DNA from 4 places in the Pseudomonas sp. MPDS genome. Region 4 is predicted to be linked to each of the others. Evidence: predicted binding sites of a transcription regulator. Region 4 holds the regulator's gene; each other region holds the start of a gene.

Region 1 (4,630 bases), 1.6 Mb from region 4:
CGATGCAGAAAATCGACACGAATGAATAGGTCGCCGCTCCGAGCCCGCCGCCTGCCAGGGCCTCGGGACTCAGGCGCGCCATCATCAGGGTGTCGGTCAGGACCATCAGCATGTGCGCCAACTGCGAGGCAATCAACGGCCCTGCCAGCCGCAGGATAGCCCACAGTTCGATTCGCACCGGATGCCGCATGATCATCACACTCCATGTTCAAACAAGGCTGTAAAACGGCGATTCTCGGCGCTCTCAGCGGTTTGCACAAAAGGATAAAAGCGATCACTGGCATGATTAAAACTCATGCTGATAACTTTCTGATAGGGTGCGTAAATATCGCCATAGGAGCTTTTCCCGATGTCTCGTCGTCTCCCTCCTCTTTATGCGTTACGGGCATTCGAAGCGGCGGCGCGATACAGCTCGTTCACCCGGGCGGCCGAAGAACTATCGATTACTCAAAGTGCCGTCAGCCGGCATATTCGTACACTCGAAGAGCACTTTGCCTGTCGGCTGTTCCAGCGCAGTGGTCGCAACCTGCAGTTGACCGAAGCGGCGCGGTTGCTGCTACCGGGCGTGCGTGAGGGTTTCATGGCGCTGGAACGGGCCTGTCATACCTTGCACGGCGAAGATGGCATCCTGCGCATGAAGGCGCCGTCCACTTTGACCATGCGTTGGCTGTTGGCGCGCCTGAGCCGCTTCCGGCATCTTCAGCCCGGCAATGAAGTGCAACTGACCAGCGCCTGGATGGACGTCGATTCAGTGGACTTCAACACCGAGCCTTTCGATTGCGCGGTATTACTGGGCAACGGGCATTTTCCTAGCGACTGGGAGGCAAGCTTGCTGTTTCCCGAGGAGCTGATTCCGGTAGGCGCACCGAACCTGTTGAACGACCAGCCCTGGGATGTGGCGCGGTTGGCCAGCGCAGAATTGCTGCATCCCACGCCGGACCGTCGTGATTGGCGCAACTGGCTTTCGCGCATGGGTCTGTCCGATCAGGTCTCGCTCAAGGGCGGGCAGGTGTTCGATACGCTGGAACTGGGCATGATCGCCGCGGCGCGCGGCTACGGCGTGTCCATGGGTGATCTGTTGATGGTGGCCGAGGACGTGGCCCAAGGGCGCTTGAGTCTGCCATGGCCTACCGCCGTCGCCAGCGGCGAGCACTATTACCTCGTCTGGCCGAAAACCCGTCCAGGAGGTGAACGTTTGCGCCGTCTGAGCGATTTTCTCCAGGGCGAAGTGAAGGCCATGCAATTACCCGACGTAAAGCGTCTGGGCTGAATCGTTGAAGCGCCCGTGCTAGCCACTTGGCATTATTCCTTCCAAAGCGCTCAAGTATTCGGTTTCGCCGCCGAATGTGTGGGAGTAGTACTTTCGTATTAGAAAGGGACTGCCTACATATCACCCGAATAAAATTGCCGAGTGTGCGACGTGATCAGGATGATCCGGTCACTTGGCTAGGAGCCGTCATGTCTCAACCTCGTGCCCGAATCGCCTCACAGCTGGGCCTAGCCCTTGCCGTGATACTGGCGATCGTGATCTCCGGCAGCACCGTCTTTGCCCTGCGCTCGCTGGACTCCGCCAACCTCGCGACCCGTGAAGAACACCTGGCCAGCGAAGCGCGCCTGATGGCCGACCAGCTCAATACGTTCCATGGCACCCTGCGTGAAAGCACGCAGCGATTGAGCGGGCTGTTCGATAAACGTTTCAGCGCAGGCCTGAGCGTTCACCCGGATGAGCCGGTCGCGGTGGCAGGCGTGCAGGCTCCAACCCTGAGACTGGGCAGCGAAGTGCTGAACAACAACTTCAAGGAAGTTGATGAGTTCAGGCAGACGACCGCCGGAGTGGCGACAGTGTTCGTGCGTAGCGGCGACGATTTCATCCGCGTGAGCACTTCCTTGACCAAGCAGGACGGTTCGCGGGCGATCGGCACCTTGCTCGACCGTGCCGGCCCGGCTTATGCCCCGGTCATGAGTGGGCAGAGCTACATTGGTCGGGCCCTGCTTTTCGGGCGCTTCTACATGTCGCAGTACACCCCCGTACGCGATAGCAGCGGTAAGATCATTGCCGTGTTGTATGTGGGATTCGATTACACCGACGCACAGAACGCCCAGTTCGAGAACCTCAAGCGCTTCCGTATCGGTCAGACCGGTTCGCTGGCGGTACTGGATGAGCAAAACAAATGGTTGGTTCCGCCAGCGGGTGTGCAGGCGCTGGAGCAGGCGACCGGGACCATCAAGGAGTTGGTCAAGAAGCCAGGCAAAGGTGTGTTCTGGAGCGATACCGCTGAAGATTTCTACAGCGTTGCCGTGCCGTTCGAGGACGGTCCGTGGGCGGTGGTGGCGAGCATGCCGAAAGCCGAGATTCGCGCCGTGACCTGGAGTGTTGGTACGCAACTGGCTATCGGCAGCTTGCTGGCCATGTTGCTGGCCGTGGGCTCGGCGGTGTGGCTGCTGCGCAGCAAACTGGCCCCGCTGGGCGATCTGGTGCGCCAGGCCGAGGCGCTGGGCGCCGGCGACCTGAGCGTGCGTCTGAATGTGTCGAGCCACGACGAAATCGGTCAGTTGGCCCGTGCGTTCAACCAGATGAGCCAGGCCCTGTCGACCATGGTCGAACATATCCGCAAGGCCTCGCAAGAGGTCAACAGCCGCGCCCAGGCCCTGTCCGGGTTGTCCAGCGGGGCCTATGAGGGCATGGAGCAGCAGTCCGGCGAAATCACCAGCATGGCTGGCGCAGTGGAAGAGTTCAGCGCGACCTCGTTGAACATCGCCGATAACATGGGCAATACCGAACGCCTGGCCCAGGATAACGCCCAGCAAACCCGCATCGGTCGTACGTCGATGGATGAAGCATCCTCGTCGCTGGAGCAAATTGCTGGCGCACTGAACAGCACTGCCACGGTCATCAACACCTTGGGCCAGCGCTCCCAGGAAATCGGCGGCATCGTCGGGGTGATCACCTCGATCGCCGAGCAGACCAACCTGCTGGCGCTCAACGCGGCCATCGAAGCCGCCCGTGCGGGTGAGCAGGGTCGGGGCTTTGCCGTAGTGGCTGACGAAGTTCGTAGCCTGGCGTCCCGTACCCGTCAGGCCACTGACGAAATTTCCGGCATGATCAATAGCATCCAGCAGGAAACCGGTAACGCCATCAGTACGATGGAGAAAGGCAACTTGTTGATGCAAGAAGGCTTGTCGCGCAATGCCAATGTGGCCTCGGCCCTGGCGCGCATCGACGAGCAAAGCCGTTCGGCAGGCCAGCAATTCGCGGCGATCACCACCGCCACTCAGGAGCAAAGCAGCACCGCGACCCTGCTCAGCAGCAACCTGCAAAGCATCGCCATGGCCAACAGCGAACAGCGCGAAGTGGTCTCGAACCTGGCGATCACCGCCAAGGAACTGGAAAAACTGGCGCAGGACCTGCGCAAAGAGGTTGACCGGTTCCGCTGAGGCGTCCTGCAGACTCATCGCGAGCAAGTTCACCCCAGATCCCTCTGGGAGCGGGCTTGCTCGCGACAACAGTGGCATAGCCAACATCCCCGCCACTGATCCACCGCTATCGCGAGCAGGCTCGCTCCCACAGAAGCTGGCGGCGAACGAAGATTTTGCGGCCATCCCCGACCAGTGTGGGAGCGAGCTTGCTCGCGAAGGCGTCGGCATAGCCGACATCCCCGCCACTGACCCACCGCTATCGCGAGCAGGCTCGCTCCCACAGAAGCTGGCGGCGAACGAAGATTTTGCGGCCATCCCCGATCAGTGTGGAGCGAGCTTGCTCGCGAAGGCGTCGGCATAGCCGACATCCCCGCCACTGACCCACCGCTATCGCGAGCAGGCTCGCTCCCACAGAGGCTTGGCGGCGAACGGGCGTTTGCGGTTTTCAAGGTTATCGCTGTTTTTAAGCTTGCTGAAACGTTTCTTCAAGTCTATAAAAACCGCACAACTCCAAGAAAAGGCTGCCCTTATGACTCCGCTCAAACTTGTCATTGCCCTCAGCGCCCTGGGCGCTACGTCCCACGCCATGGCCTGGGATTACGTCCTGCTCGACACCGATAAAGCCGCTCAGCCCTGGAAAATCACCAGCCAGCAGCTAGGCGTGAAAACCGACAAGCCGTTTTCCGTGACAATGCGCACCCTGCATGGCGGTCGGCAGGAAGGCGTCAGCATCGTCGATATCGACAACGGTACGATGAAGCTCTCGGTCGTCCCGACGCGGGGCATGAACGTGCTGCAGGCCTCGGTCGGTGAAGTGCGTATGGGCTGGGATTCGCCGGTCAAGGAAGTGGTCAATCCGTCGTTCATCGAGCTCAATGGTCGCGGTGGACTGGGCTGGCTCGAAGGCTTCAACGAGCTGGTGACCCGCTGTGGCTACGAATGGGTCGGCCATCCCGGTATGGACAATGGCGAGCTGCTGACGCTGCATGGCCGCGCCGCCAACATCCCGGCCAACAAAGTGACGCTGCACATCGATGAAAAACCGCCTTATGCGATTACTCTGCGGGGCGAGCTGAAGGAGCAAGCGTTCAAGAAGGTCGATTTCTCGGTACAAACCGAACTGCTGACCGAGCCCGGCAGCGTGAGCTTCGCACTCAAGGACACGCTGACCAACAACGGCGACTATCCGAAGGAATACCAAGCGCTTTACCAC
Region 2 (4,630 bases), 850 kb from region 4:
GCGGAATCGCCATGGGCGTGTCCAGCAAGTGCACGCCGCTGGTGGCATCGAGCAGCACGTTTTCGACCTGGCGCTTCATCGCCGCGCCATAAATGAACATGCACGTGGCAACGCCGAACAACCCCAGCATCATGGCCCGCGGCATGGTCGTGGCCGAGCGCCGCAGGTCCGGCGCCAGTGGCGTGACGAACTCGCAACCGACAAACATGAACATGGCCATGCCCACCAGCGACAGCACCGTCACCAGGTCGGTGCCCACCACGGATGCGCCAAACCACCCCTCCAGCTCCACCGCCGGAGCGGCGATCAAGCCCAATACGCCGAACACCATCAGGGTCGTCCACATGCCGAACGTGAGGATGATCTCGGCCCGGCCGAAGGCGCTGACACCAAACGCGTTCAGCACGCCGAAGACCACGACGAACCCTACACCCAACAGCCAGGAGCCACCCGCCGATTCGGCCAGGGTGTTGAGGTGCTCGAAATTCACCAGGGCCATGACCCCGGCCAGGATCGTTTCCGCAGTCCCGGCGAACACATGGACAATCAGGTAGGCCGACAGCGTACCGGTGATTGCAAAAAAGCGTCCCATGCCACAGTTGATGTAGTCGTAGACCGAGCCGGTGGTGGGCAGGATCGAGGCGGCTTCGGCGAAGGTGGTCGCCTGGGCCAGCATCATGACCACGGCGATCAACATCGCCACGGCAAAGGCGCTGCCGCCAATACCGAAGCCCATGGTGGCGGTGAGAATCACCGGGCTTGCCATGATCAGGCCAATGGTGCTGGCCAACGCGGTGGGAAAGCCCACCGTACCCCGGTTCAAGTGCTCGGTGAGCCTGTCATTGATCGACATCGTGAAGATCCTCGAAAGCGGATTTTTAGTATGGATGCCACTGCCGTCCAGGAGCCGGCGCTCAAGCCTTCCCCAGCCAGTCCCTGATCGAAACGGCGTCGCGTGCAGGATCACTGTGCGCCGCCCTCGGCCCGAGCGTCTTGCCCGTGTCTGCCGCCGGTTTTGTTGCTGCCTGCCAGCGCTCGCGCCTTGGCGGGCTGGATCAATTATCTGGCAGGCAGGTAAAAGACTTCCCTGCCCCGGTCTCCCCTTAATGGGCGCTCTGATGTCCTATCACACTGGGGAAAACACCATGGAGCACACCCGCAATACACCTTTGCTGCGCAACGCCATCGGCCTTGGAATCGCCCTGCTGGTGGCTGATTCGTCGGCCCAGGCCTATGAGCTTTACGCCGACGACGACACCACGGTTACCGGCAACTTCCTGGCGGTCTACGGGATGTTCAATAGTCGCAAGAACTATGACGGCACCCGCGGCGGCTCAAGTTGGCGTGAGGGTTTTATCAAGTATGGCCTGAGTATCGACCAGACACTCGGCGCCATGGGCAGCGTCTACGGGACGGCCAATCTGGTCAGCTCCGGTACCTGGGGCGACGGCGATGCCGCGGGCCTGAGCGACGGATCCGAACGCACCACCAAGTTCGATGAAGCGTTTGCCGGCTGGCGTTCAGGGGATCTGTTCCCGGCGCTGGGCAAGGACGGCGTCGACCTGTCCTACGGTCGCCAGGTCATTACCCTCGGCGATGGTTTCATCATCAATGACGACGGTCTGAACCTGGGCAAAGGCGTGGCCGACGGTGAGTTCAACCGCGGCGGCGCCTATTACCTGGCGGCCCGTCATGCCTTCGACAAGACCGCCGTGCTGCGCCTGGGCGGCCAGGAAGGCGTACACGGCAGCCTGATGTGGATCAAGTCCGACAACCGCGCCCAGGCCAATACCGAAATGGCCGCCGGTACCCTGCAATACAGCGCAGCACCAGGCACACTGGGGCTGACCTACATCCATGGCATCGACGTCGATGATCGCTACGCCAGCGAGTTCCAGAAGCAGCGCGAAGGCATGGACATCTACAGCCTGCGGGGCGCGGGGAATGCCGGCATCGACAATGCCCACTTTGCCTTCGAATATGCCTGGCAGGACAAGGACGCGGGCCCGGAGAAAGCCTGGTACACCGAAGCCGGCTACACCTTCGCTGAGCTGCCCTGGACCCCGGACCTGACCTATCGCTACAGCCGCTACTCCAAGGACTGGGACTCGATGTTCAACGGCACGAGTCGCGGCTATGGCACCTGGTTCCAGGGCGAAGTCACCGGCAACTATTCCGGGCCGTTCAACAGCAACACCGCTGTCCAGCACCTGGGGCTCAAGCTCAAGCCAACAGAGGCAGTGACTATCGGCGCGCTATTCTTCGACTACAAGACCCTGCACACCCGCGACACGCTGAATCTCGATGGACGGGAGCTGGACCTGTATGTGGAATGGGCCGTGAACGAACACCTGATCGTCACGCCACTGGTGGGTCTGTACAAGCCGGAAAAGGACGCGAGCAACGGCGGCAATCAAGTGAGTGGCAACGGCACCAATGTCTACAGCCAACTGGTGGTAGCGGTTCCATTCTGAAGCAACCGGGAGCTGCCCCGAAGGCAGCTCCCGGGCGGATTATTGTTTGTGCTGATGCAACATGGTCTGGATCTGATGAGTCGCCTGGCGAGTGCTTTCTGCCAGTTTGCGCACCTCATCGGCCACCACGGAAAAACCGCGTCCGACCTCGCCCGCCCTGGCCGCTTCAATGGCGGCGTTCAAGGCCAGCAGATTGGTCTGCTCGGCGATGCCCTTGATCACCCCCACCACGGTGGCAATCTGGGCGTAGGTCACCTGGTTCTGCTCCAGCATGCGCTGGTGGGTGGATTGGGCCGAGCGTTCATCGCTGATATCGCGCACCGCACCGATGACCCGAACCAGGCGTGCGTGCGAATCCCGTAACGCGCGACCACGCTCGCGACACCAGATGTAATCCCCGCTTTTATGGCGCATCCGGTATTCGAATACGTACTCGCCGCTGCCCTGGGAGCCAAGGATTTCCCGCTCGAAAATCGCCATGATCTTTGGCAGGTCGTCAGGGTGGGTGATGCTGACCTGGGCATCCCAGCCATCGGGTAACTCATCGGCGGTGTAGCCCAGCAGCGAGCGGAACTGACCGGAAAAACGCATGGCGCTGGCGGGGTGCTGCAGATCGCCATTGACCACCGTGATGTCCCAGCAGCCTTCGGTCAGGGTCGATTGCAGCAGCTCCCAGATGTGCGCTTGCTGCTGGAGTTGCTGCAACTGCTGGCGGTGTTCATCCAGGCGTGCTTCAAGCCGATGCTCGCGCTCCAGGGCCTGTTCCAACTGCTGGCGAGTCACCTCAAGTTCATGCTCACGTTGCCGGCCTCGCGCGCTCTGCTCGCTCACCTGTGCCTGGGCATTGTGCAGGTCTTCGCTTGCCTGCGTCATCTGCCGTGCGTGTTGCTCAAGACAGTCCCGCAGTGACGGATACACCTCCAGCATCGGGGCGTCGCCGCCCTCTCCGGCCAATGCGCGTTGTATTTGCGCGATCAACGCCAGCTTCTGTTTGTTGGTCTGGAGAAACATCGCCCGCCCCTTTGCCCGTCAGTCGAAACACTGATCTGAACGCAAACCGGTCGCGCTGGCTTGTACATGGCTGCAATGGCTTTTGCTCCTGGCTGCCAGCCCCTCCCGGAAACTGGCAGCCACAGACATACCCCGCGGCAGGCACAGTCAAGCCGCATCGGCCCCCAGGGATTAACCTCCAGACTTTCCCTTGCCCGCGATCAGGAAACCCTCATGAGCGATATTGCCCTGCTGCCTCAGGTCGAAGCTTTTCTCGCCCGACACCACGCGCTGTTCATCGACGGTCGTTATGTCCAAAGCCAAAGCGCGCAGACGCTGGACGTCGTCAACCCCGCCACCGGCCAGGTCATCGCACAGGTCAGCGAAGCCTCGCCAGGCGATATCGATGCGGCGGTGGAGTCGGCGCGGCGCGGGTTCAAGCAGTGGTCTGCGGTGGCACCGGCCGTGCGCGGTCACGTGCTGCTCAAGCTGGCGGACCTACTGGAGCGCCATCGCGAAGAACTGGCGCAGATCGAAACCTGCCAGTCGGGCAAGATCATCCAGATATCCCGCGCTTTCGAGGTCGACCAGGCCGCGCATTTTTTGCGTTATTACGCCGGCTGGGCCACCAAGATCAGCGGCCAGACCATCACCCCGTCGCTGCCCTCCTTCGCCGGTGAACGCTACACCGCGTTCACGCTGCGCGAACCGGTGGGCGTGGTGGTCGGCATCGTGCCGTGGAACTTCTCCACCATGATTGCCATCTGGAAACTCGCCTCGGCACTGGTGACCGGCTGCAGCATCATCATCAAACCCAGCGAGTTCACGCCGCTGACCATCCTGCGCATCGCCGAACTGGCCATGGACGCGGGCCTGCCACCGGGTGCCCTCAACGTGGTGATCGGCGGTGGTCAAGTAGGCAAATCGTTGATCGAGCACCCTGGCACAAACAAGGTTTCGTTCACCGGTTCCGTGCCAACCGGCCTCGCCGTCGGCCAGAGCGCCATGGGCGCCGGGCTGACCCGTGCCACACTGGAACTGGGCGGCAAGAATGCGGCGGGTTTTCTGCCGGACGTGGCGGCGGACGTGGCGGTCAACGGCATCATCGAAGCGGGTTTTCTGCACTCAGGGCAAATCTGCGCGGCGGCCGAGCGGTTCTTTGTCCA
Region 3 (4,630 bases), 2.8 Mb from region 4:
CCAAGGCCGCCAGCGCGGCGAACAAAAAGATCGAAGCAAAACCGAAACCTGCGGCAATCGCACCGGCCAACGGCCCGGTAATCCCCAGGGACAAGTCAATAAACAACGAATAGGCGCCCACCGCCGCGCCACGGCTGGAGGCGGGTACCAGGTTGACCGCTTCCACCCCCAGCGCCGGGAACACCAGGGAAAAACCGAAGCCGCTCAATGCCGCGCCGGCCAAGGCCCAATGCGCATCCGGCGCCAGCCAGAGCAACAACAAACCGAGGGTTTCCACCGACAGGCAGGCAATCGCTACCCGGAAGCCGCCCAGGCGGTTGATCAAATTACCGAACAGCAAGCGCGCGCCGATGAAGCTGGCGCCGAACAGGCTCAGGCACAGCACTGCGTTGTCCCACTGCTGCGTGGCGTAATACAGGGTGATGAACGTGGCGATGGTGCCAAAACCGATGGAGCCCAGGGCCAGGCCGCAGCCATGGGGCAGGACGCGTCCGAGAACATGCATGAAAGGCAGCCGTTCGCCAGTGACAATGGGCGCCGCCGTTTTCGGCCAGGCCAGCGCCAGCCCCAGCAACGCCAGCAAAATAATGCTGACGCCCATGCTCCACAGCCCCAGGGATTTCACCAGCCACACCCCCAACGGCGCGCCAATCGCCAGCGCGCCGTAGCTGGCGATACCGTTCCAGGAAATCACCTTGGCGGTATTCGCCGCGCCGACCCGGCCAATGCCCCAGCCAATCGATCCCGATCCTACCAGGCTTTCGGCGCTGCCCAGCACCAGGCGGCCGATCAGCAGGCTGATCAGGCTCAGCGTCGGTAGGTTTGACGTCCAGGCAGACGCTAGCATGAACACACCGCTCAGCCCGCAACCGGCGAGGCCGAACATGACCGCGCGCTTGCTCCCCAGGTTGTCGATGATCCGTCCGGCATAAGGACGACTGAGGAGGGTGGCCAGGTACTGGACGCTGATTACCAACCCGGCGATCACCGCGCCAAAACCCAGTTCGCCGTGGACGAACCCGGGCAACACGGCGAGGGGAATGCCGATATTCAGGTAGCCAATGAAAGTGAACAGAACGATGGAAACGACTTGCAGCGTGACCGCCAAGGGGCGCTGGGTATCTGGCATGGGTAAAGAGTCCACGGAGCAGCAGGATAGATAGGCTGCTTATGATAGCGGTGCCTGCGACCGTGAAGCGTGGAAAAGTAAAACTATTTGCCGGATGGCGCTGGGGTGTCGTCTTGTCCAGCCACCAGGTGCGTGGTGACCAATGCAGCGAGGGCGTTTTCTTCAGTGCCAAATCGTGCCAGCAGGGCGGCTTGTTTCTCTGGGGAAAGGCGCGTCCAGATATCGACCATCTTTTCGGCGGTGCCGATCAGGACGCTGGCTTGGGCTTCGCTGAAGGTAGGGTCATCGGTCATGGGGGGCTCAGGATTCAGGCAGTGTGGAAAGCGCATCTTAGCGCTTTCCACACGGTCTGGTCGTGCGGGTGAATCAGTCTTCGCTGTCGGCTTGGCGGCGTTCAGTGGCTTCTTTGGGCTCGGGTTGCTGGGCGTCTGGTTGCCCCCCGGCTTGTAGCGTGGTCGTCTGCTCAGTTTCGTGCAGGCTAGGGAAGGGGAGATTAGGAATCTCGTGCATATCGCGCTCCTCGCAAAGTCTGTTGGTAGATCTGGTAGATCCGCGCTTTTAAAAAGCTTGGGCAGGATACAGCAGAAGAAATGACAAAAAGACTTTTAAGTTCCGTTGCGGCGACAAAAGGGCTTGTCTGGACAGGACATGTCCAATCATCAAACGCCTGCTACCGGTCGTCGCGAAGGCTCAAGAATACGCCCGGCGGGTCGATGGTTTGTACATATCCCGCATTCGGTTGCGACACTGCAAACCACGAACATGGAGGTCGGGACGTGTCGTCCGTGAGCTTGGCTCTTTCTTCTTTTCAAGAGATTTCCCTCCATGTTTCTACAAAAATCCCTGAGAGCGCAGATTCTCGCCTTGCTCAGTGGCAGCCTGCTGGCGATGTTGCTGATTGCCCTGGCGTCTTTCCATTTCCTCTCCAACGGCGTCCAGAACTATCGCAACCTGATCGATGGCCCGTTGCGTGCGTCGCAGTTGATCGATGAGGCCAACCTGCAATTCAAGGTGCAGGTCCAGGAATGGAAAAACGTTCTGCTGCGCGGCAAGCAGCCGGCAGACCTGGCTAAATACTGGAAGCAGTTCGAAGATCGCCAGCATGATGTCCAGGGTATTCTTGGCCAGTTGATCGCCCTTGAAGGGGTTGCGACACCCATCAAGACTCGGATTGAGGGGTTGCGAGACGAACACCGTCAATTGGGTGCGGCCTACCAGAAGGGCCGTGATGCGTTTGTGACGGCGGGCGGCGATGCGGCGGCGGGTGATGCGGCGGTCAAAGGTGTGGACCGCGCGGCCAGCGAGCAAATGAGTGCGCTGGTGGTGGAGTTGCGCAAACTTGCCAGCGAACAATCGGCGCAGATCAGTGCCGGTGCCGATCGCACGATTATGCTGGGCACCGTGATCATGCTGGTTTCCGGCCTGCTGATCGGGCTGTTCAGCCTGTGGCTGGTCAATCGCAACCTGGTGCAGCCGATCCGCAACCTGATCGAATACGTGACCCAACTGAGTCGCGGCCGTTTCGCCGAGCGGGTAGTCAGCAACCGGCAGGACGAATTGGGTGACCTGGCGCTGGCCGCCAATACCCTGCGCGACTTTCTCGCCGAAACCTTCTCGCGTCTGCAGCGCAGTGCCACGGAACTGGACAGTGCCAGCGGCGAGCTTAATGCCATCGCCAGCCTGATGAGCCAAGGCACCAGCGAGCAATTCGAACGCACCGACCAGGTGGCGACGGCGATGAACGAAATGTCCGCCACCGCCCAGGAAGTCGCTCGCCATGCCGCCGACGCGGCACAGGCCGCCGATGACGCCGATCACTCGGCGCAGCAGGGCGAGAAGGTCATGCAAGGGACCATTCATACCATCACCCGCATGCGCGGTGAAATCGCCAACACGGCCACGGTTATCCGCCAGTTGGAAACCGATAGCGGGCGCATTGGCAAGGTGCTGGAAGTCATCCGCGGTATCGCCGAGCAGACCAATCTGTTGGCCCTCAACGCTGCCATCGAAGCGGCCCGGGCTGGCGAGGCTGGACGCGGTTTCGCGGTGGTTGCCGATGAGGTGCGCAGTCTGGCCCAGCGCACCGCCTCGTCCATCATCGAGATCAACCAGATTATCCAGACCGTGCAAACCGGTGCGGTGGACGCAGCCCAGGCCATCGAGAGCGGTCAGTCGCGCAGTGAAGAAAGTGTGGAGCAGGTGACTCAGGCCGGTGTGATGCTCGAACGCATTACCCAGGCCGTGGAAGCGATTCGCGACATGAATCGTCAGATCGCCACTGCCGCAGAAGAGCAGACCTCGGTGGCTGAAGACATCTCGCGCAACCTGACCGAAATCACCTGCATCGCCAGCACTAACCTGGACAATGTACAGCGCACCGAAGCCGCGAGTCGGAACCTGCACGGTTTGTCAGGGCAGTTGAATGAAGTGACGGCGCGGTTGAGTGCCTGACGGTCGACGGTCGTTAGCGGTAGTTGTCGATAGATGCAAAAAAGCCGCGCAACCCTGAGGTTGCGCGGCTCATTTTAGTGACCAATTAACGGTCTTGCTTGTCGCTCAGGACTTTGCCGGTAGTTGCGTCAAAGTCTACATCCCACTCTGTGCCATCGGCCATTCTCAGTTCAACTTCATATTCATAACCGTTGAAGTGGTTATCCAGGTCGGTGTCGGTGATGGTTGCGCCTGGGTGCAACTTCAGGGCTGCTTGGTTCATCTCTTCCAGCGGCTTGATTTTTCCGCTCTTGACCAACTCAGGAATCTGGTCGACTCGAACATCAGCCTGGGCCAGGCCGGCGGTGAGGGTCAGGGCTGCGGCGGTGAACAGGGCAGTCAAAGTTTTCATGTGTTCTTTCCTTGCTGTGATTAAGGGGTGTGTCGTTTAAGTGGGTTCAGATTAACTGTGGCAACTTAATTCACCCTTAATTCAGTAACCGTTGTTCTCCAGCACCTGCGCCACGCTGCCTGTTTCGGGACGCTTCAAGTATTTGAGCAGTTCGCTGGCGCGGTTGGTAAAGATGCCATCCACTCCGGCCTCCAGCACTTTTCTGAAGTCCACCGCTTCATCCACCGTATAAACGTGCACCAACAAACCCTGGTCATGGGTGTATTGGTTCATCCACGGCTGCACCAAGTCCGAATAACTCTGGCTGCCGCCTTGAGTCAACGCGGCGGACGGCCCGGTGCCGATAGCGCCTTGTGCCTTGGCGAATTGAACCCATTGTTCAAACTCGGCGTTGTCCTTGGGCTGCTGTTTGGCGTAATAGGCCGCCTTGTCCGTTTCGCCGGACTCGGCAAACGTCACCTTCGACTTGGCCTCGATGTAGCCATCGCCCACCCACAACAGCAGGACTTTTGGCACGTTCGGCATTTCTTTTTGCAGCAGTTCGAGGCTGCTCTTTTCGAAGGTTTGCAACACCACCTTGCCTTTGCCCTGACCTACACCGGTGGCGCGTTTGGCGAGCTTGGAGCCCGACGGGCTCAACCAGCCGCGGTCATGCAGTT
Region 4 (4,630 bases):
ACGGCATTACCGCCAAGGATCCGGCTTTTGGCCTGGAAGCGGTATGGATCGAAATCAGCCAGCGGGCCCAGGCCCAGTCCCTTGGCTATACCGTGGTGGACGCCAGTACCGTGGTCGCGACCCACTTGAACCAGATTCTGTACAAGCACTCCAGCGAGCTGATCGGTCACGAAGAAGTCCAGCAATTGCTGCAAGTGCTGGCCAAAGGCTCGCCGAAGCTGGCCGAAGAGCTGGTGCCTGGCGTGGTTTCGTTGTCGCAATTGCTCAAGGTGTTGCAAGCGCTGTTGGCCGAGCAGGTGCCGGTGCGCGACATTCGCAGCATTGCCGAGGCTATCGCCAACAACGCTTCCAAGAGTCAAGATACCGCCGCTCTGGTGGCTGCGGTGCGGGTTGGCGTATCCCGCGCAATCGTCCAAAGCATTGTAGGCACTGAGTCGGAGCTGCCTGTGATCACGTTGGAGCCAAGGTTGGAACAGATATTGCTCAATAGTCTGCAGAAGGCAGGACAAGGCTCGGAAGAGGGCGTTCTGCTGGAGCCAAGCATGGCCGAGAAGCTGCAGCGTTCGCTGATCGATGCAGCCCAGCGGCAGGAGATGCAAGGCCAACCGGTGATCCTGCTGGTGGCCGGTCCGATTCGCGCGATGCTTTCGCGATTCGGGCGCCTCGCGGTCCCGGGGCTGCATGTGCTGGCGTACCAGGAAATACCGGACAACAAGCAAGTGACCATCGTTGCGACAGTAGGGCCCAACGGCTGAGGTAGTGGTTTATGCAAGTGAAGCGTTTTTTCGCCGCCGATATGCGTCAGGCCATGAAGCTGGTTCGTGACGAGCTGGGCGCTGAAGCCGCCATCATCGGCAACCGTCGGATCGCCGGGGGTGTCGAGCTGACGGCGGCTCTGGATTACAAATTGTCGGCGCTGGCCCCACGTGTTCCCAACATGGAACTCGAGGATGAGCTGCGCAAGACCCAGTCGCGCATCGCCAGTGCCCAGGCCGAATTGAGCTTGCGCAGCAGTGACGGCGAAGCCAGCGCGGGCACCAATCGTCAATTGTTCGCCGGCCAGCCTCTGACCGCTGGATTGCCGTTGACCGCTGCTGAGCCACTGGTCGAGCAGGCCAAGGCCGAGCCGCGTCGTCCGGCGCCGGTTCAGGCTGCCTCGGGCGGTGGCGTCGACCCGCGCGCCCTGGACTCGATGCGCTTCGAACTCAACAGCCTGCGTGAACTGATGGAAGTTCAGCTCGGCTCCCTGGCCTGGAACCAGTTGCAAGGCAACCGTCCGGCCCAGGCTAACCTGTGGCGTCGCCTGCAACGCATCGGCCTGTCCGGTCCGTTGTCCCGCGACCTGCTGGCGCTGATCAACGATATCGAAGAACCTCGTCAGGCTTGGCGCATGTTGCTGGCGCACCTGGCGCGGATGATCGCCACACCGGAAGTCGAGCCTCTCGAAGAAGGTGGCGTCATTGCCATGGTCGGCCCGGCCGGTATGGGCAAGACCACCACCCTGGCCAAGCTCGCGGCGCGTTATGTACTCAAGTACGGCGCCCAGAGCATCGCCCTGGTGAGCATGGACAGTTTCCGTATCGGTGCCCAGGAACAACTCAAGACCTTGGGCCGGATCCTCAATGTGTCGGTGACCCATGTGGATCCGGGCCAGTCCCTGGCCCAGGCGCTGGAACCGCTGCTGCGCAAGCGCGTCGTGCTGATCGATACCGCCGGCCTGCAAGCCAGCGATCCGGCCCTGCGCATGCAGCTTGAAAGCCTGGCCGGGCGTGGGATCCGGTCAAAAAATTATCTCGTGTTGGCAACCACCAGCCAGAAACAGGTTCTAACCGCCGCATACCACAGCTACAAACGCTGCGGGCTGGCCGGCTGCATCCTGACTAAGCTGGACGAAACGGCAAGCCTGGGCGAGGTGTTGAGCCTGGCGATCGGTCATGATTTACCGGTGGCCTACCTGACCGACGGGCCGCGGATCCCGGATGATTTGCATCTGCCGCGCCGTCATCAACTGGTCAGTCGTGCCGTGAGTGTGCAAATGCAGGAAGAACCCAGCGAAGAAGCCATGGCTGATATGTTCGCTGATATCTACCACAGCCCGACCAAGCAGGTCGGCTGAGGTAATCATGAATATTTTTTGTACCTACATCGATGGTCTGCCATGCATTGTTCCTTCATGCGAGCGCGCAGCCAGTAATGTGGCCTCCGTCTAAGTAAGACAAGGTAAAGAACGAACATGGGCAGCATGCATCCCGTACAGGTGATCGCGGTGACCGGCGGCAAAGGTGGCGTCGGCAAGACTAACGTGTCAGTGAACTTGTCCCTGGCTCTGGCAGAGCTTGGCCGACGGGTCATGCTGCTGGACGCCGACCTGGGCCTGGCGAACGTCGACGTGCTGCTGGGGCTCACGCCCAAGCGCACGCTGGCGGACGTGATAGAGGGCCGCTGCGAACTGCGCGACGTGCTGCTGCAAGGGCCGGGCGGGATTCGCATCGTGCCGGCTGCCTCGGGCACCCAGAGCATGGTTCACCTGACCCCGGCTCAACACGCCGGCCTGATCCAGGCCTTCAGCGACATCGGTGACAACCTCGATGTGCTGGTGATCGACACCGCTGCCGGTATCGGTGATTCGGTCGTCAGTTTCGTACGCGCTGCCCAGGAAGTCTTGCTGGTGGTCTGCGACGAACCGACGTCCATCACCGACGCCTATGCCCTGATCAAGTTATTGAACCGTGACTACGGCATGAACCGCTTCCGCGTCCTGGCCAACATGGCCCAGAGCCCGCAGGAAGGTCGCAACCTGTTCGCCAAGTTGACAAAGGTCACGGATCGTTTCCTGGACGTCGCCCTACAATACGTCGGCGCTGTGCCCTACGACGAAAGCGTACGCAAGGCCGTCCAGAAGCAACGTGCGGTTTATGAAGCCTTTCCCCGTTCCAAATGCGCACTGGCGTTCAAGGCTATTGCCCAGAAGGTTGATACCTGGCCACTGCCAGCCAACCCTCGCGGGCATCTGGAGTTTTTCGTCGAGCGTCTCGTGCAACAAACAGCAGGGCCCGTGTTATGACAGCCAGCGGTTACAACCATCTCTACAAGAAATCGGCACGGGACGCCCAGTACGAATTGATTGAGCGATACGCGCCTCTGGTCAAGCGTATCGCCTATCACTTGCTGGCGCGCTTGCCGGCCAGTGTCCAGGTTGAAGACCTGATCCAGGCGGGCATGATCGGCCTGCTCGAAGTGTCGAACAAATACGACGCGAGCAAGGGCGCCAGTTTCGAGACCTATGCCGGTATTCGCATTCGCGGGGCGATGCTCGATGAAGTCCGTAAGGGTGATTGGGCGCCGCGTTCGGTGCATCGCAATACCCGCATGGTCAGTGACGCCATTCGCGCCATTGAAGCTAAAACCGGGCGTGACGCTAAAGATCACGAGGTTGCGGCCGAACTCCAATTGAGTCTCGATGATTATTACGGGATTTTGAACGATACCTTGGGCAGTCGCCTGTTCAGTTTCGACGACCTGCTGCAGGACGGCGAACACGAAGGGCTGCACGAGGACGGCGCGAGTGCTCACATGGAGCCATCGCGTGACCTGGAAGATGAGCGTTTCCAGAGCGCGCTGGCGGATGCGATTGCCAATTTGCCGGAGCGTGAGCGACTGGTCTTGGCGCTGTACTACGACGAAGAGCTGAACCTCAAGGAAATCGGTGAGGTCCTGGGTGTCAGCGAATCGCGGGTCAGCCAGTTACACAGCCAGTGCGCGGCCCGTTTGCGGGGGCGTTTGGGGGAGTGGCGAGCGCGCTGACAGCAGTGTGGGGACACTGCGAACGAGGCTGGCCTGGCATGTGCTGAGCCAGTCTTTCTCTGTTGTCCTCCAGACCGTTGTCGAGTGTTGTGCCGGATTGATTGAAATGGCGCGTTCAGGTGCTGGGCGCGTTTAAGACTGCTTGGAGGTCGAATTGGACAAGAACATGAAAATCCTCATCGTTGATGACTTCTCAACGATGCGGCGGATCATAAAAAACCTGTTGCGTGACCTTGGGTTCACCAACACGGTCGAGGCCGACGATGGCACCACTGCCATTCCGGTTCTCAACAGCGGAAGCATCGACTTTCTGGTGACTGACTGGAACATGCCCGGCATGACCGGTATCGACTTGCTGCGCCATGTGCGCGCCGACGAAAAACTCAAGCACCTTCCGGTGCTGATGGTCACTGCCGAAGCCAAGCGCGAGCAGATCATCGAAGCGGCCCAGGCCGGTGTGAACGGCTACGTGGTCAAACCCTTCACGGCCCAGGCGTTGAAAGAGAAGATCGAAAAAATCTTCGAACGCATCGGTTAACGGCGCCACGGGGGAGCTATGGATAACGAATCTTCAATGGGTGATTTCGAATCGACCCTGAAAAAACATGCCCGCGAACTGGTCGACAGCCTTGAGAAAGGCCGCTTTGGCGATGCGGTTCAAATGATCCATGAGCTCAACCAGACCCGTGACCGCGGTCTGTATCAGGAAGTGGGCAAGCTCACGCGTGAACTGCACAGCGCGATTGTCAATTTTCAGATCGATCCGAACATGCCGCAGGCCGAGGAGGTCTCGCAGATCACCGACGCGACCGAGCGTCTGGGTTAT

The links. Region 4 encodes FliA, which starts transcription of late flagellar genes. Its sites were predicted from a motif close to CTAAAGTTTNNNNNNNNNNNGCCGNTAA; they were not measured.
Region 1: the regulator FliA is predicted to act here: its motif matches at 1,320-1,347, upstream of HQ912_RS27635 (methyl-accepting chemotaxis protein).
Region 2: the regulator FliA is predicted to act here: its motif matches at 3,640-3,667, upstream of HQ912_RS28010 (methyl-accepting chemotaxis protein).
Region 3: the regulator FliA is predicted to act here: its motif matches at 1,819-1,846, upstream of HQ912_RS07640 (methyl-accepting chemotaxis protein).

What each region holds. Positions count from the first base shown of each region.
Region 1 covers NZ_CP054128.1:6,206,134-6,210,763, reverse strand. The annotation lists gene HQ912_RS27645 (NorM family multidrug efflux MATE transporter) at 1-190, opposite strand, end outside; gene HQ912_RS27640 (LysR substrate-binding domain-containing protein) at 350-1,270, shown strand; gene HQ912_RS27635 (methyl-accepting chemotaxis protein) at 1,459-3,435, shown strand; gene HQ912_RS27630 (aldose 1-epimerase family protein) at 3,947-4,630, shown strand, end outside.
Region 2 covers NZ_CP054128.1:3,714,895-3,719,524, forward strand. The annotation lists gene HQ912_RS16325 (APC family permease) at 1-853, opposite strand, end outside; gene HQ912_RS16330 (alginate export family protein) at 1,146-2,474, shown strand; gene HQ912_RS28010 (methyl-accepting chemotaxis protein) at 2,514-3,485, opposite strand; gene HQ912_RS16340 (aldehyde dehydrogenase family protein) at 3,699-4,630, shown strand, end outside.
Region 3 covers NZ_CP054128.1:1,758,573-1,763,202, forward strand. The annotation lists gene HQ912_RS07625 (MFS transporter) at 1-1,129, opposite strand, end outside; gene HQ912_RS07630 (hypothetical protein) at 1,213-1,458, opposite strand; gene HQ912_RS07635 (hypothetical protein) at 1,496-1,639, opposite strand; gene HQ912_RS07640 (methyl-accepting chemotaxis protein) at 1,955-3,580, shown strand; gene HQ912_RS07645 (PepSY domain-containing protein) at 3,666-3,971, opposite strand; gene HQ912_RS07650 (glycerophosphodiester phosphodiesterase) at 4,053-4,630, opposite strand, start outside.
Region 4 covers NZ_CP054128.1:4,563,248-4,567,877, reverse strand. The annotation lists gene flhA (flagellar biosynthesis protein FlhA) at 1-755, shown strand, start outside; gene flhF (flagellar biosynthesis protein FlhF) at 767-2,116, shown strand; gene fleN (flagellar synthesis regulator FleN) at 2,234-3,064, shown strand; gene fliA (RNA polymerase sigma factor FliA) at 3,061-3,804, shown strand; gene HQ912_RS20025 (chemotaxis response regulator CheY) at 3,971-4,342, shown strand; gene HQ912_RS20020 (protein phosphatase CheZ) at 4,361-4,630, shown strand, end outside.